DNA from 4 places in the Scandinavium sp. UTDF21-P1B genome. Region 1 is predicted to be linked to each of the others. Evidence: predicted binding sites of a transcription regulator. Region 1 holds the regulator's gene; each other region holds the start of a gene.

Region 1 (3,132 bases):
AATAGAAGGTCGGGCGATATAAATTGCAAAACCTTCTCTGAAGAGAAGGTTTTTAATGTTTGCTCCCTCTCCCACGGGGAGAGGATCGGGGTGAGGGCATCAGGCCGTAGAGGGCATTACCCTTCCACCACTTCAAACGAGTGGGTGATTTTCGCCGCTTTCTCCAGCATCAGCGCCACAGAGCAGTATTTTTCCGCAGACAGATCCACCGCACGCGATACCGCAGCTTCTTTCAGATCTTTACCGGTCACGATGAAGTGCAGGTTGATGTGGGTAAACAGGCGCGGCGCTTCCTCGCGACGCTCTGAAGTGAGCTTCACTTCACAGTCCGTCACGTCATGACGGCCCTTTTGCAGGATGGAAACAACGTCTATCGCACTGCACCCCCCTGCTGCCATCAGCACCATTTCCATCGGGCTTGGCGCTTTATCCCCGGAGTTGCCGTCCATCAGGATCTGGTGGCCAGAAGCTGACTCACCGAGGAAGGTTAAGCCTTCAACCCATTTCACACGCGCTTGCATAATTGTTAACTCCAGAGTTGCAATTTTCCTGACAGATTACGCGCACATAACAAATCTCGCAACGGAAGGCGACGTGCGTCATGCTGAAGCGAGACACCAGGAGACACGCGGCAAAAGCTATGCTAAAACAGTCGGGATGCTACAGTAATACATTGAAGTAATGCATGTATGCAGAGGACATCAGACAACAGGCTGCAGTCAAATCCGACAGCCGACTTCCCAGGTACAGGGAAGGATATGAATGCAAAGCCAGTGGCAGTGTCGTGTCTGCCGCTGGAGTCAGCTTATAACAGAGGATAACCGCGCATGGTGCTTGGCAAACCGCAAACAGACCCTACCCTTGAATGGTTCTTGTCTCATTGCCATATTCATAAGTACCCCTCCAAGAGCACGCTGATTCACCAGGGTGAAAAAGCAGAAACGCTGTACTACATCGTGAAAGGCTCTGTGGCAGTACTCATCAAGGACGAAGAAGGCAAAGAGATGATTCTCTCTTACCTCAACCAGGGCGATTTCATCGGTGAGCTTGGCCTGTTCGAAGAAGGCCAGGAGCGTAGTGCATGGGTCCGGGCGAAAACCGCCTGTGAAGTGGCTGAAATTTCCTATAAAAAATTCCGTCAGCTTATCCAGGTGAATCCGGATATTCTGATGCGCCTCTCTTCTCAGATGGCACGTCGCCTGCAGGTCACTTCTGAAAAAGTAGGTAACCTTGCCTTCCTCGACGTTACCGGTCGTATCGCGCAGACGCTGTTGAACCTGGCAAAACAGCCCGATGCCATGACCCACCCGGACGGTATGCAAATCAAAATCACCCGTCAGGAAATCGGTCAGATCGTGGGCTGCTCCCGTGAAACCGTTGGCCGTATCCTGAAAATGCTGGAAGATCAGAACCTGATCTCCGCGCACGGCAAAACCATCGTCGTTTACGGCACCCGCTAAGTTCGCTTGACGGCGTATTGCTCCTGCAGTACGCCGTTTTTGTCTCTACTGCTATTGCTATGTGGCGCAGGCTAATTTATCACCCGGAAATTAACTACGCACTGCGGCAAACCCTGGTGTTATGCACCCCTGTGGCTATCGGCCTGGTGCTGGGGTATCTCAAGTACGGTCTGCTGTTCTCCTTAGTCCCGGCCTGCTGCAACATTGCCGGTCTCGACACGCCCCACAAGCGCTTCTTTAAACGCCTGATTGTTGGTGGTTCGCTGTTTGCCGGATGCAGCCTGGCGGTACAGCTGCTGCTGGCACACACCGTGCCGCTGCCCTTAATTCTGACCGTCCTGGCAATGACCCTGGGCGTTACCGCCGAAATCAGTTCGCTGCATGCGCGTCTGCTGCCCGCATCGCTGATCGCCTCGATTTTTACGTTGAGCCTCGCGGGTAACATGCCTGTCTGGCAGCCGCTGCTTATCTACGCGCTGGGCACGCTGTGGTACGGGCTGTTTAACTGGTTCTGGTTCTGGATGTGGCGCGAACAGCCCCTGCGCGAGTCCCTGAGCCTGCTTTACCGCCAGCTGGCCGATTACTGCGAAGCCAAATACAGCCTGCTGACCCAGCACACCGATCCGGAAAAAGCGTTGCCACCGCTGCTGACTCGCCAGCAAAAGGCCGTTGATCTCATTACCCAGTGCTATCAGCAGCTGCATATGCTCGCCGCTAACAAAAACCACGATTATAAACGCCTGCTGCGCGCCTTTCAGATGGGGCTCGATTTACAGGAGCACATCTCCGTCAGCCTGCATCAGCCCGCCGAGGTGCAAAAGCTGGTCGAGCGTAGCCACGCCGAAGCGGTGATCCGCTGGAACGCACAAACCATCGCCGCACGTCTGCGGGTGATGGCCGATGACATTCTGTATCACCGCTTTCCGCTACGCTTTAGCATGGATAAGCAGATCGGCGCGCTGGAAAAGATCGCCCGCCAGCATCCGGATAATCCCGTCGGGCAGTTTTGCGTCTGGCACTTTGGCCGCATTGCGCGGGTACTACGCATGCAAAGACCGCTCTACCCACGCAACCTGATGGCTGATAACGAGCGACGCCTGCCGCTGTTTGCCGCGCTGAAAAGTTATCTGTCACTAAAATCAGCTGCACTGCGCAATGCGGCGCGCATCAGCGTCATGCTGAGCATCGCCAGCCTGATGGGGTCCGCGTTGCACCTGCCCAAACCTTACTGGATCCTGATGACGGTTCTTCTGGTCACGCAGAACGGCTACGGCGCAACGAGGGTACGAATTTTTCACCGCGCAGCAGGCACGCTTGCCGGGCTGACCATCGCCGGTATCACATTGCACTTTCATGCCCCTGAAGGCTACGCGCTGGCGGCCATGCTGATTATTACGCTGGTGAGCTATTTGATTATCCGTAAAAGCTACGGCTGGGCGACCGTCGGTTTTACGGTCACCGCGGTGTATACCATTCAGCTGCTGACGCTGAATGGCGATCAGTTCATTGTCGCCCGCCTGATCGACACGCTGATAGGCTGCCTGATTGCCTTTGGTGGCATGGTCTGGCTCTGGCCGCAGTGGCAAAGCGGATTGCTGCGAAAGAATGCCCAGCAGGCGCTGGAAGCGGATCAGGAAGCCATTCGCCTCATCCTCAGCAACGACCCGCAGGC
Region 2 (3,132 bases), on a different contig from region 1:
GCTGCGCAGGTTGACCACGTCCAGCGCTTCCAGGCCGAGATTGCGCAGGTTGTCTTCCACCGCCTGAGTCAGCTCCGGTGCAGAAAGTGCAGGCAGCCAGTTACCCTGCTCGTCACGGCGGGCGCTGACTTTCGTGACGATTGTCAGTGACTCCGGATACGGATGCAGCGCTTTTTTGATGATTTGGTTAGTGACGTGCGGGCCGTAAAAATCGGAAGTGTCGATGTGATTCACGCCCGCTTCAAGCGCGGCCTGCAGAACTTTAACCGCCATCTCCGGATCTTTTGGTGGACCGAACACGCCGGGACCGGCGAGCTGCATCGCGCCATAACCAAGACGCCAGACTTCGCGATCGCCAAGAGTAAAGCTGCCGGACTGTGTAACGCTGGACATAACTGTTTCCTCATAATGGCTTAACCGAATCAGTGTAAACCGATTCGCTGAGGAGAGAGGGGAATAAAGTTTAACGGAATGTGCGGCAGGCAAGCCTGCCGCGGCGGTGTTTAACTGAAGAACATCACTGAGACGCAGAGCAAACCCACAATCAGCGTGATGAGGCTGCCCGCCGAGCGGTAAGGCTTGAGGGCCGGAATCAGGTACGTGGAGAGCGTCGGCATAATAAAGAGGATCATCGCAATCAGCGGGCCGCTGATGGCATAGATCATTGAGATGGCATTCGGGTTGATGCAGCAGACGATAAAGGTCACCGTCGACACCAGCAGAATGGAGATGGCGCGATTAAACGCGCGGCTCTTGCGGATGCCCGCGACATTCAGCGTCGCGCGGACCATTTCACTCGCCCCTTCAATCACGCCAAAGTAGGTGCCGAGGAACGACTTCGACATCGCCACAATCGCCACAATAATCCCGGAAACCGCCAGCCAGTGCGGCGCAGCGGGCATCATTGCCAGCGCGGAAAGAATGGTGACGCCTTCATTTTTGGCATTCACGATGTAGCTTTCCGGAATGGCCAGCAGGCAGCTGAACACGAAGAAAAGCACGCTCAGGCAGATAATCAGATAGGCAATCCGCATAATTTTTTTGCATTTATCCATGGCCTGCTCGCCGAACTTCTCGCGCCGGTCGATGGCGAAGGTCGAGATAATCGGCGTATGGCTAAAAGCGAAAACCATCACGGGAATAGAGAGCCAGACCTGGTGCAGCGTTTGCGGCGTAAACGTCAGCCCCTCGCTAAACATGGTCGGCTGCCAGTCGCCTGTCAGGTAGAGCGACAGGAACAGGAAATACGCAATCAGCGGGAAGACCAGAAAGCCCATCACCTTCAGCGTGGCGTGACGGCCCATCAGGAAGATCAGGTTCAGCACCAGGACCACCACCAGGCTGACCGCCATGCGGATGCCGAGGGTGACGGTCATCTGTTTCGCCAGCTGTTCCGTCAGCGAGTTAGTAATGGCAACGGCGTAAATCAGCACCACCACAAAGAAGGCGATGAAATAGAGCGCGGTAATAAGATTACCGATCTTCTTGCCGTAGTAGTGACTGACGGCGCCGGTGATGCCAACGTTAGCGGGCAGGTTAGCGGAGAGGATAAAGCGGCAAAGCGCGCGGTGTGGCCAGTAGGTTAACGGCCAGGCCACCAGGGCCGTAATCAGTAACACCATGGCCCCTGCGGACCCTAACTGAATCGGCAGAAACAGGGTGCCCGCCCCTACCGCAGTACCATATAAGGCGAAACTCCATAGGGTTTCGTCTTTTGACCATAATTTCGACATTTTTTGAATCTTTAAACCAGATAACGAAAAAACAGCGGCGAGTTTACTCCATTTCAGCCCCCCCAGGGGGAGGAGATTTGTTTTAATCGGTGAGATGGCAGATGAATGTTAAGTGAAGGAAAATCCCTTTGTGATAAAACTCACTTTTCGTAAACAATTGCGATAATAGTTGATAACAATGCTCTACTATAGCGCTGTTTATTTGCGCAGAGGTCGGGATGAAAGACGTCGTTATCGTAGGTGCTGTACGTACGCCTATCGGCTGTTTCCAGGGCGCGCTCTCGCGCTTTACCGCGGTCGAATTGGGTAGCGTCGTGGTGAAAGCGCTGGTTGAACGCACCGGGCTGGATCCGCTGGCGGTCGATGAGGTGATCCTCGGGCAGGTGCTGACGGCCGGTGCCGGGCAGAACCCTGCGCGTCAGTCGGCCATCAAGGGCGGATTGCCGAATACCGTTTCGGCCATCACCATAAACGACGTATGCGGCTCTGGCCTGAAGGCGCTGCATCTGGCGACCCAGGCGATTCAGTGCGGTGAAGCCGATGTGGTGATCGCGGGCGGCCAGGAGAACATGAGCCGGGCGCCGCATGTGCTGACCGACAGCCGCACGGGCGCACGACTGGGCAACAGCCAGCTGATAGACAGCCTGGTCCACGACGGCCTGTGGGATGCCTTCAATGATTACCATATGGGCGTGACGGCGGAAAATCTCGCCCGGGAATACGGCATATCGCGTGAGCTGCAGGACGCCTGGGCGCTCAGCTCCCAGCAAAAAGCGCGACGAGCCATTGATTCAGGCCGCTTTCGCGATGAGATCGTGCCGGTGGTGAATCTGCAAAAAGACGGGCTGGCGCAGGTGGTGGACACCGACGAACAGCCGCGTACCGACGCCAGCGCTGAAGGCCTGGCGCGTCTGATGCCGGCGTTTGATTCGCTCGGTTCAGTGACCGCCGGGAACGCCTCATCCATCAACGATGGCGCGGCGGCGGTGATGATGATGAGTGAATCGAAGGCGCTGGAGCTGAACCTGCCGATCCTCGCGCGCATTCGTGCGTTTGCCAGCGTCGGGGTCGACCCGGCGCTGATGGGCATTGCCCCGGTTTATGCCACGCGCCGCTGCCTGGAGCGGGTGGGCTGGCAGCTCGCCGATGTCGATCTGATTGAGGCCAATGAGGCATTTGCCGCCCAGGCCATTTCAGTAGGTAAGGTACTGGAGTGGGATGAAAAGCGCGTCAATGTTAACGGCGGAGCCATTGCGCTCGGGCATCCGATTGGTGCGTCCGGCTGCCGTATTCTGGTATCGCTGGTGCATGAAATGATCAAGCGGGATGCCCGCAAGGGGCTGGCGACGCTGTGTATCGGCGGCGGTCAGGGCGTTGCGCTGGCAGTAGAGCGCGAGTA
Region 3 (3,132 bases), on a different contig from region 1:
GAAGATGCCCTCGTAGCGCAGTTGATGGAACATCACGCGGCACACCAGCTGGTCAAACATGGTGGCGCCCCACATGTCTGCCCCGGTCAGATCTTTCTTCGGACGGAAGCTCAGATCGGAGAACGGTTGAGTCGGGCTCAGACGGTCGCCTTTGGCGGCACCCTGCGGTACCGGTTTTTCAGGAGCAGGTACCACCAACTGTCCGTTACGGCGATCCAGCACGAAGATGTTACCGGTTTTCGCCGGTGCGTAGACCACCGGCACGGTTTTACCGTCAACGGTGATGTCCGCCAGCGTCGGCTGGGCAGGCTGGTCCATGTCCCACAGATCGTGATGAACGCTCTGATAGCTCCAGGCCAGTTTCCCGGTGGTTGCATTCAGCGCCACAATCGAGCTGGCATAGCGTTCCTGTTCTGGTGTGCGGTTGCCACCCCAGATATCCGGTGTGGTGACGCCCATTGGCAGATACACCAGATCCAGCTTCGCGTCATAGGCGGCAGGCGCCCAGGAGTTCGGCGAGTTCAGGCTGAACTTGTGTTCGTCATTTGGAATGGCATTCGGATCTTTTGCGCCCGGATCGAAGGCCCACAGCAGCTTACCGGTGTTGACGTCGAAGCCGCGAATGACGCCGGATGCTTCACGCGTGGAGAAGTTATCCGTCACGGAACCGGCAATCACGATGATTTTGTCGGTCACAATCGGCGGTGATGTCGGCTCGTACATGCCCGGCGTGGTCACTGGCTGATTAGTTTGCAGGTTCAGCACGCCTTTGTTGCCGAAGGTTTCGCACAGCTTGCCGGTATCGGCATTCAGTGCAAACAGACGACCATCGTTCACCGGCAGCAGGATGCGGCGCGGGCAGTCGGCGACGACGTCAGCAGGCGCGCTGTCTGCTTTGGCTTCGTGATAAGACACGCCGCGGCAGGTCACGTGCTGGAAGAAGGTGTTGGTGTTGAGCTGCGGATCGAAGTGCCATTTCTCTTTGCCGGTCGCGGCATCAAGCGCGAACAGACGCTGGTGCGCGGAGCAGAGATAGAGCATGTTGCCAACTTTAATTGGCGTGACTTCGTTGGTGATTTCACCCGGATCGTTCGGCTGCTTAAGGTCACCGGTGCGGAAGACCCAGGCCTCTTTCAGCTGATGAACGTTATCGGCGTTGATCTGCTTCAGCGGTGACCAGCGCTGACCTTCCTGGTTACGGCCATATGCTGGCCAGTCCTGATCGGCAACCTGGGAAATCGGAGCCGCTGGCGTCACTTCCGTGCTCAGCGTGCCGTTGATTTCCTGCGGGTCGTGGAAGCCTGCCCAGGTCAGAATCCCTGCGCTGACTAACAGCACCACCACCAGCGCGGCAACCGCCCCGGATGAAGGCACAATCAGACGACGCCAGACGAACGGCAGGATAAGCCAGATGCCGAAGAAGACGAGGATATCGCTGCGCGGCGTCAGCGCCCAGAAGTCGAAGCCGACTTCCCAGACGCCCCAAATCATGGTCGCCAGCAGCACCAGCGCATACAGCCACAGCGCCGCGCGCTTACCGCGCCACAGCATTGCGGTGACGGCCAGCATCACAATCCCGGCAATGGGGTAATACCAGGAGCCGCCCAGCGAGACGAGCCAGACTCCGCCAATTAACAGATACAGCCCGCAGAAGGCTGCAAACAGCGCCGTCAGCTTCACCAGAAGCCCGGTCTGTTGTGGTTTTGTTTCTGCCATAGAAAGCACACCTATAAGTCGTTAATTTTTTAATAGCAATTAAGTATAGGATTTAACAAGTGTGATCGGAATCACAAATCTTGCTTTCTTATCTCATACCCCCGAAAAAGTGTTTTACTGGTATACTGCGTGGCTTGCCGATCAACGGCGCGTGCTGAGGTACGTGTGGTTGAGAGATTTATCTCTGAAATCAGATGGTTAGTTAAATGAAACATACTGTTGAAGTGATGATCCCGGAAGCGGAGATCAAAGCGCGAATCGCCGAATTGGGCCGTCAAATTACCGAACATTATCAGGACAGCGGCAGCGACATGGTGCTGGTTGGCCTGCTGCGCGGCTCATTCATGTTTATGGCAGACCTGTGCCGTGAAGTGCACGTCTCCCACGAAGTCGATTTTATGACGGCGTCCAGCTACGGCAGCGGTATGTCGACCACCCGTGATGTGAAAATCCTGAAAGATCTGGATGAAGACATTCGCGGCAAAGACGTGCTGATCGTCGAAGACATCATCGACTCCGGCAATACGCTCTCTAAAGTGCGCGAAATCCTGAGCCTGCGTGAGCCTAAATCACTGGCGATTTGTACGCTGCTGGATAAACCGACCCGCCGTGAAGTTGAGGTGCCGGTTGAGTTTGTTGGCTTCTCGATTCCGGATGAATTTGTTGTGGGTTACGGCATTGACTACGCACAGCGCTATCGCCATCTGCCGTATGTCGGCAAAGTGGTGCTGCTGGACGAGTAAATTGGGCAGGGTGCGGCTTGATGCCCTCTCCCCAACCCTCTCCCACGGGAGAGGGTGCAAACATAAAAAAACGGCGCCTTATTAGCGCCGTTTTGCATTTACCTCCGCCACCCGGCTTTTTTACAGATGTTATTTGTGATTGACGTGGCGAGTGTGCAGGTTGGAGATGCCTTTGCGGTAACCCTGTTCCAGGCTTTCGCGGTTGGTGGCGGTCACGTCGAGATCGCGAAGCAGCCCATCATGGATGCCATACGCCCAGCCGTGAATCGTCACTTTCTGCCCGCGTTTCCACGCTGACTGCATAATCGTTGAATGACCGAGGTTATAAACCTGCTCCATCACGTTCAGCTCGCAGAGCGTGTCCATGCGCCGCTCCTGGGGCATTTCGCCGAGCAGTGAGCTGTGCTTAAACCAGATGTCACGGATGTGCAGTAGCCAGTTGTTGATAAGGCCCATCTCCGGGTTTTCAACCGCCGCCTGCACGCCACCGCAGCCGTAGTGACCACAGATGATGATGTGTTCGACTTCCAGGACGTCCACCGCATACTGCACGACGGAGAGGCAATTTAAATCAGTGTGAACCACCAGGTTGGCCACGTTGCGGTGAACAAAGAGCTCGCCCGGCTCCAGGCCGGTCAGGCGTTCTGCCGGAACGCGACTGTCAGAGCAGCCA
Region 4 (3,132 bases), on a different contig from region 1:
GTATGGCTGGTGATTTGTGCCAAACGCGGACGTTGAGAATTTTAAAATCAAAGAATCAACAAGACAGCCAGTAAAAACCTGAGGAGCTAACGAAAAGACTAAACTGTGAGCCTGATACGTTTGATACAGCCAACCTCAATAAGCGATGCAGGGGAGCCTATTATTATAATCCCCTTAAAAGTTTTATTTCTCTGAGTCGTAATAACTCTGCTTCTCGCCATTCTTCCCATCTCGATCTGAGTACTTTTCTGTCAGTGTCTATAAATTCATTTAATAATAAAAGACTGACCAGGCGATCGGCACGAAAATGTCTAAAACTCTCTTTTTTTTCACACCAGGCGATGAGGAGACAATGAGTCTGGTCATAGCCAAGTACGATCGGCCAGACAACTCTTTTGGAGAGAGTTCCATCAGCGGAACGGTACTCGATCAACAGTTTTCTACCGTCACGGATTGCGGCTCTGATCTGGCGGGTGTCAGTTTTCGTTGCGATCGGCTCTTCGGGTTTTAAAGCAACCGCCGATGGGTTTAAAACACTCTGCAACTTACCCGGAATCACTGATGATATTTTTGATAATACATCCTTTGCGTTGTTGACAAGTGTGGCATCCGGCAGGCGTTGTACCAGTTCAACGCCGAGCAATAAGGCATCAAGTTCATCCGGGGTGAACATTAAAGGGGGAAAATCATAATATTCACTGAGTCTGTAGCCGGACCCGGCCTCACCTTCAACCGGAACCCGCTGTCCTGCCAAATCAGCAAGATCCCGATATACGGTGCGTTTAGATACCTCGAGCTCATCAGCCAGCCTGGCCGCCGTGACCGGGAGTTTTGTCCGTCTGAGTATCTGAATGATCTGGAAAAGTCGGTCTGCCCGCCTCATTTTTTTTACCTGTTGCCACCACGTTGTCAGCAGACCTGAGTGATGATTCTCCCGAATGCTGCACTTCTCGCAGCAATAAGGAGTAGTCTGTGAAATTAGTATCAATACGACTTATCGTACAAGATATCAACAAAGTTGTTAATTTTTATGAATTAATAACAGGATATCAGGCTGAATGGCTGGCACCGGTGTTTGCTGAAATCATAACGCCTACGGCAGTAATAGCCATTGGGAGCGAAGAAACCGTTGCTTTATTTAAAGAAGGTTGCGCCCGGCCTGCGTCCAACCACTCAGCAATTCTTGAATTTATGGTCAAGGATGTTGATAAGGCATTCATTAGATTAAAAGAATACAGTCTGGAATTTGTTCATGAACCCAAAAATATGCCTTGGGGAAACAGAACAATGCAGATTCGCGATCCTGAAGGAACGTTGGTGTCCTTCTTCACGCCAGTAACGGATATTGCCATCAGTCGTTTTAATCGATGAATATAATGCTCACTCAGGCTTGAATTTTACAATACGGGTCAACGGTAACCATCAGCAATGGCTTTATTATGTGCTAAAAGCCATTGCTGCTCTATGCTCCGCACCAATGTCAGCTTTTCGCTTATAGCAGAAGAAAGGAGGCCGCACAAAAGATGCGGCCTTCGCTGTCAGGCGACCAGTTCAGGCATTTGTGCCATCACAAACGCTAAAACTTTTTCCGCGTCGAGTGATGCATAGGGCAGACTTTCAATAATGGCAATTGAACGAGAGTTTCCAACAATGTCTTCAATTTCAGCGAGCTTATATTGAATATGCGGTGCGACAAGAAATCCGTCGAAAGCGGGAGCCACGCTGGCAAAATTTTCCAGACCCACCGCACCAACAATGAGTGGGTGGCCCTTTTTTTCCGCCAGCAGCTGCATCTTTTTGGCGAGAGAATTTGCTGTGTTTCCAAACAAACAACATATCAGAAGCTTTTTCATGTGTTTACCTCCTGAGAATTACTCACAGGATATGACTCGCAAAGCTTATAAAGTGAGGTCTACCTCATAGTTGTGTGACAAAACCATAGTCGTTGTTCCCCTGCCGGGCGCTAAGCCTGAAGCGGACGTTGGTTTAACCGTTTTGGTTCTTCTGGCATTCATTCGCAGCAGAAGGCCATGTAAAGAGAGTATGTTTAATTAACCCGATAAGCGCTTTTCTTGATGCGCCTGCTTTAGCCTGCACGGCCATGCCTTGCGCAATTGCCATCACAAAGGAGGCGAGCGTTGTGCAGTCAATCGACTCGGGCAAATCTCCCTCAAGGCGGGCCTTGTCGAAGCGTTTTTGTAACGCCAGCTGAAATTTTGCACGGCGTTTAATAAGTTCAAGACGAATGGGTTCTGCATCTTCAGAACACGCCAGTGCACCGTTTATGCCCAGGCAACCAGGATGAGCCGCATTTGTGGTCTGAAGGAAGGCGGAGCCTCTCAGGATACCTTCTACAACCTGGCGGGACGTCGGTTCATCGAGCGCCTTCGACATATATCCCATGTATTTGCTTTCATAGAGATCAAGTGCCTTCCTGAAAAAGGCTTCCTTGTTACCGAATGCTGCGTACAGACCGGGACGTGCTACACCCGTCGCGCGAGTTAAATCCTGAAATGAGGTGCCTTCATAACCTTTTTGCCAGAAGACAGAGAGCGCAGCTTCCAGAGCTTCACCTTCATCAAATTGTTTATGTCGTCCCATTTTAAGCCTTCGCCAAATTTCAATAACGATCAGTATAAAACGCTTGACGATGCACATGCAATAAAATACCGTTCGGTATGATATCGATCGGTATTGTATTTGCTATGCGCTTAATGAGTCGCGTATTAACCGGGCTCCAACCTGAATTTCAACAACAAGGTATCCAAATGAACAAGAATCTTTCTGGAAAAGTTGCCCTCGTTACTGGCGGTTCCCGTGGGCTTGGTGCCGCTACTGCTGCGGCGCTGGCAGAGCAAGGGGCGGATGTCGCTATCACCTATGTCGCTTCCGAAGAAAAAGCGTTTAGTGTTGTCTCTGCTCTCGTTAACAAAGGCGTACGTGCAATCGCGATAAAAACCGACCAGGGCGATCCTGATGGTGCTGAATTGTTAATCCGTGAAGTTAAAGAAAAACTTGGAAAACTGGATATTCTTGTCAATAACGCAGCCGTTGCTTTGCAGGGAAAGAACATAGACGCTCCTGACATCGACAATGCGGCAATGGATCGTCAGTGGGCGATTAATACGATGG

The links. The regulator CRP, encoded in region 1, controls carbon source genes, mostly activating them, when cyclic AMP is high. The targets are predictions, from matches to a motif close to ATGTGANNNNNNTCACAT.
Region 2: the regulator CRP is predicted to act here: its motif matches at 1,862-1,879, upstream of AB1287_RS03065 (acetyl-CoA C-acetyltransferase).
Region 3: the regulator CRP is predicted to act here: its motif matches at 1,776-1,793, upstream of hpt (hypoxanthine phosphoribosyltransferase).
Region 4: the regulator CRP is predicted to act here: its motif matches at 1,904-1,921, upstream of AB1287_RS09975 (PTS sugar transporter subunit IIB).

The regions. Positions count from the first base shown of each region.
Region 1 is NZ_JBFLVD010000018.1:296,744-299,875, reverse strand. Features, by position in the region: gene AB1287_RS16515 (phosphoribulokinase) at 1-22, shown strand, start outside; gene AB1287_RS16510 (OsmC family protein) at 117-521, opposite strand; gene crp (cAMP-activated global transcriptional regulator CRP) at 828-1,460, shown strand; gene AB1287_RS16500 (YccS/YhfK family putative transporter) at 1,520-3,132, shown strand, end outside.
Region 2 is NZ_JBFLVD010000006.1:46,911-50,042, forward strand. Features, by position in the region: gene AB1287_RS03055 (aldo/keto reductase family oxidoreductase) at 1-393, opposite strand, end outside; gene AB1287_RS03060 (amino acid permease) at 504-1,733, opposite strand; gene AB1287_RS03065 (acetyl-CoA C-acetyltransferase) at 1,952-3,132, shown strand, end outside.
Region 3 is NZ_JBFLVD010000029.1:69,928-73,059, reverse strand. Features, by position in the region: gene AB1287_RS20050 (glucose/quinate/shikimate family membrane-bound PQQ-dependent dehydrogenase) at 1-1,716, opposite strand, end outside; gene hpt (hypoxanthine phosphoribosyltransferase) at 1,923-2,459, shown strand; gene can (carbonate dehydratase) at 2,589-3,132, opposite strand, start outside.
Region 4 is NZ_JBFLVD010000013.1:86,918-90,049, reverse strand. Features, by position in the region: gene AB1287_RS09985 (helix-turn-helix transcriptional regulator) at 164-883, opposite strand; gene AB1287_RS09980 (VOC family protein) at 973-1,371, shown strand; gene AB1287_RS09975 (PTS sugar transporter subunit IIB) at 1,539-1,853, opposite strand; gene AB1287_RS09970 (TetR/AcrR family transcriptional regulator) at 1,987-2,658, opposite strand; gene AB1287_RS09965 (SDR family NAD(P)-dependent oxidoreductase) at 2,769-3,132, shown strand, end outside.